DNA from 2 places in the Nocardiopsis sp. CNS-639 genome. Region 2 is predicted to be linked to the other one. Evidence: riboswitches for the same ligand, from Rfam matches in the RefSeq annotation. Region 2 holds a riboswitch; the other holds the start of a gene.
What was found. A riboswitch is a leader RNA that binds a small molecule or an ion and turns the genes downstream of it on or off. The one in region 2 is predicted to bind cobalamin.
Positions count from the first base shown of each region.

Region 1: another riboswitch for cobalamin. It lies ahead of G011_RS0124140 (ABC transporter substrate-binding protein); the one in region 2 lies ahead of G011_RS0119720 (ABC transporter substrate-binding protein).

Region 1 covers NZ_KB906873.1:92,057-94,252, forward strand. Annotated here, with positions in the region: gene G011_RS0124135 (threonine/serine dehydratase) at 1-876, opposite strand, end outside; cobalamin riboswitch at 1,087-1,267, shown strand; gene G011_RS0124140 (ABC transporter substrate-binding protein) at 1,292-2,196, shown strand, end outside.
Region 2 covers NZ_KB906866.1:147,289-149,484, forward strand. Annotated here, with positions in the region: gene G011_RS0119715 (iron ABC transporter permease) at 1-299, opposite strand, end outside; gene G011_RS0119720 (ABC transporter substrate-binding protein) at 296-1,336, opposite strand; cobalamin riboswitch at 1,395-1,609, opposite strand; gene G011_RS0119725 (PPOX class F420-dependent oxidoreductase) at 1,961-2,196, shown strand, end outside.

The DNA of each region.
Region 1 (2,196 bases), on a different contig from region 2:
GGTGGGCACCCGGCCCGCCAGGACCGCGGCGGCGGCCAGGGCCCCGCTGGGCTCGGCGACCAGGCGCGCCCCGTGGGCGAGGGCGGCGACGGCGCGGGCGATCTCCTCCTCGGTCACGGTGACGACCTCGTCCAGGCGGGCGCGCAGGTGGGCGAAGGTCAGCTCGGACAGGCACACGCGCACCCCGTCGGCCATGGTGCGGTGGGTGCGCTCGGGCGGCCAGGTGACCAGGCTTCCGGTGCGCAGGCTCTCGGCGGCGTCGGCGGCCAGTTCGGGCTCCACCCCCACTACGCGGACCCGGCGCGGGCCCGCGGCGGCCAGCGCGGCGGTGGCCACCCCCGAGGCGAGTCCGCCTCCGCCCACGGGCACGACGACGGTCGCGACCTCGGGCGACTGCTCCAGGATCTCCAGGCCGACCGTGCCCTGGCCCGCGATGACGCGCGGGTCGTCGAAGGGCGGGACGAGGGCGAGCCCCTCCTCGTCCCGGAGCCTCCGGGCGGTAGCCTCCCGCTCCCGGGGGGCGACCATGACGATGCGGGCTCCCAGGGCGCGCATGCGGTCGACCTTCACCCCGGGCGCGCCCTCGGGGACGACGACGGTGCAGGGCACCCCGTGCCGGGCGGCGGCGTGGGCGAGCGCCTGGCCGTGGTTGCCCGAGGAGTGGGTCACCACACCGCTTCGGCGCTGGTCGGGGTCGAGCAGGGCGACGGCGTTGGTGGCGCCGCGCAGCTTGAAGGCCCCGGTGGGCTGGAGGCTCTCGGGTTTGAGCAGGAACGGCGGCCCTCCGGCGGGGCCCGCCGTCAGCGGGGTGCGCACCGCCTCCCCGCGCAGGCGTTCCCGGGCGGCGCGGACGTCCTCCACCGTGATCAGTTCCATGCGCCCTCTATGCCCGGTCCCGGTCCGGCCACGCATCCGGACGGTGCCCCGCCCAACCCGGGTGCGGCGGCCGTGCGGGGCTCCCGCGCCGCCGGGGACGCCTTCCCGGTCAGGCGGCTCGCGGAGGTCCGGCCGTCGGCCGGGAGGGGAGCGGGTCTCGCGGAAGGGACCCGCGTGCACTACCGTGGCCGGTTGACTGTCAGCACAAGTCCATATCGTCGACGTCGCAGTGCACGGGAAGCCGGTGGAAGTCCGGCGCGGTCCTCGCCACTGTGACCGGAGGGCGCCTCCCGCACGCCACTGGGCCGGACACGGCTCGGGAAGGGTGGGGGCGCGGGGCCAGAGCCCGACTCCGGGAGCCAGGAGACCGGCTGCGACCGTCCGCGTCATCAGACCACGAAGGATGGTTTGTTCGATGAAGCCCACCGGGGCACGCGCGGTCCGGTACCGCCTGCCCGCCTGCGCCGCCCTCGCCCTGCTCCTGGCCACGACCGCCTGCGGCGGGGGCTCCGCCGCCCCCTCCCCCGAGGCCGCCGGGGAGACGATCCGCAACTGCGGCGTCGACGTGTCCGCGGACAGCCCGCCGGAACGGGTGTTCGCCGCCTACCAGCCCGCCATCGAGACCGCCCACGCGCTGGGCCTCAGCGACCGTCTGGTGGGGACGGCGTTCCTGGACGCCGCCGTCCTGGAGGAGTACGCCGACGCCCAGGCCGGACAGGAGTACTACCCCAACCTGCCCAGCCGGGAGGAACTGCTCAGCCACGGGCCCGACTTCGTGCTCGCCGGGTTCAACGACGTGTTCACCGACGAGAACCTCGGTACGCGGGCCTCCCTGCGCGAGCTGGGCATCGGCAGCTGGATCCCGGCTCCGCTGTGCCCTAGCGGGGACGGCCGCACCGACGCGACCATCGACCCGGCCTCGGTGACGATGGACAACGTCTACGCCGACCTGCGGGATCTGGGCGCCCTGTTCGACGCCCGCGAGCGCGCCGAAGAGGTCATCGCGGACATGGAGGGCGCGATAGGCGGGGTCACCGAGGCCCTGGAGGGCGGCGTGCCTGAGGAGGACCGGCCCTCGGTGATGGTCGGCCGCCCCAGCGACCAGGGGTTCCGGGTGGCCGGCGGGCAGGACTTCTCCACCGAGATCATCCGGCTGGCCGGAGGCGTCAACGCCTTCGCCGACCTGGACGGCGGGCGCAACCACGACGTGGCCGTCGAGGACGTGATCGCGCGCGACCCCGACTTCATCCTGGTCGACGTGTGCTGCGACGCGGAGATGACCGCCGCCGACGCCGCCCCGGACGTGGAGCGGATCACGGC
Region 2 (2,196 bases):
CCGAGCACGAAGGGGTCCGCCAGCGGATTGCGCAGCAGGGACTGCATGACCGCCCCGCACAGCGCCAGCCCCGCCCCGCACACCGCGGCGAGCAGGGTGCGGGGCATGCGCAGGTCCCACACGATGCCCTCGCGCAGCGGCGACAGGCCGCTCTCGCCGAACCCCAGCCGCGCGGCGACCGACCTCCAGACCTCGGCCGTGGTGATGTCGGCGGGGCCGATGGTCACCGCGACCGAGACCGACACGGCCAGGAGCACCAGTCCACCGCAGGAGAGCAGCGCCAGACGCGCACCGCTCACCGGCCGAGCCCGAGGCCGCGCAGACCCTCGGCGACCTGCTCGATCCCCTCGACCGTGCGGATCGAGGGGTTCATGGCCTGGCCGCTGAGCAGGACGTAGCGCTCCTCGCGCACGGCGGTGAGGTTGCCCGTGGCGGGGTGGGACTCCAGGAACGCGATCTTGGCGTCGGCGGACTCCGCGGTCTGGGAGTCGCGGGTCAGGTCGCCGAGGACGATGACGTCGGGGTCGCGGTCGGCCACGGTCTCCCAGTTGATCTGGGGCCACTCGTCGTGGGTGTCGTCGAAGGCGTTGCGCGCGCCGACCGCGCGGGTGATGGCGCCGGGGGCGCCGCAGCAGCCCGCGAGGTAGGGCGACTGGGAGTTGGCGAACCAGTACATGAGGGAGACGCCGGAGGCGTCCAGGTCCGCGGTGGCCGCCGCCACCCGCCCCTCCAGCTCGGCGATCAGCTCCTCCCCGCGCTCCTCGACCCCGAACAGCAGGGCCAGGTCGCGGATCTCGCCGTACACGGCGTCGAGGGTGAGCGGTTCGCTGCGCGAGCCGTCTCCCCCGCTGTCGTTGTCCTTGCCGGTGGCGCAGTCGGTCGGGGAGACGTAGGTGGGCACGCCCAGTTCCTCGAACTGCTCGCGGGTGGCGACACCGCCCGTGCCGAGCGTGGAGACGAAGGAGGCCGTCACGAAGTCCGGTTCGGCGTCCAGGACCACCTCGAAGGAGGGGGCGTTGTCGGCCAGGCGGGGAATGCCCCCGTTGGCCTCCTCCAACCCCTCCATGATCGGATCGGTCCAGGTGGCGGTGCCGACGAGGCGGTCCGCCAGCCCCAGGGAGAGCAGGATCTCGGTGCTGCCCTGGTTGAGGGAGACGACCCGCTCGGGCGGGGCGTCGACGCTCACCCGGTGTCCGCAGTTGTCGACCGTGCGGGCGCCGTCGGCGTCGGCGGCCTCCGTGCCCCCGCTCCCCCCTTCCGGGGACGGGGCGCAGGCGGTGAGCAGCAGGACGGAGGCGAGCAGGAGGGGAAGGGGGCGCGGGGCGCGACGCAGCATGGGCATGCCTTGGATGTCGGGGCTCGAACGCGGAGCCTGGCACGGGACGCCTCCGCGCACTCGACGCGGAGGGGCCAGCAGGTCTTCGGACTCGGGTTCGCCCGGACGGGATGCCTTCCCAGGTCGGTGCCGCCTCGACTCCGTGGTCGCCGCGGCCTCCGCCCCAGTGGCGTGAGTACCCCGCCCGTCCCCCTCACCGCTGCGCGTCAGTTCCGGATTCGCACCGGATTCCCTGACCACGTACGTGGTACGACTGGCCCCGGCAGACTATCAAGGCCCCCTCGGCCCCTCGCGGCCGGAAGGCGCACAGGGGCCGCGCCCGCGCCACCGCTCCGGTGCCCGCCCCGGTCAGCGCGACTCCGGGGAGCCGGTGGAGCGCTGGGGCCGCACCCTCGCTCCGGCCGACACCGACGCGGGCGCCCCGGAACGCCGGGTGGCGGGCCCGGCCGCGCGGGCCGCGGCCGGCGGACACGGCCGCGCGGGCCGCGGCCGGCGGACACGGCGGCGCGGACCACGCGGCGGAGCCGGGACCGGCGCACACACCGGGAGTACGATCGTGACCGGCCGCACACGGCCCCGCACCACCGCGCACCACCAGCATCCGGCAGAGAGGGGTCCTGGAACATGACCACGACGACGTTCGACCCGCGCGCGCTGCTCGCCCAGAGCAAGCTCGGCGTCCTGGCCACCATCAAGGCCGACGGCCGCCCCCAGCTCTCCCCCGTCCAGCCCTTCTACGACGCCGAGACCGACCTGCTGCACGTCTCCATGACCGAGGGCCGGGCCAAGACCGCCAACCTGCGCCGCGACCCGCGCGCCACACTCCAGGTCACCAGCGCCGACGGCTGGGCGTGGGCCAC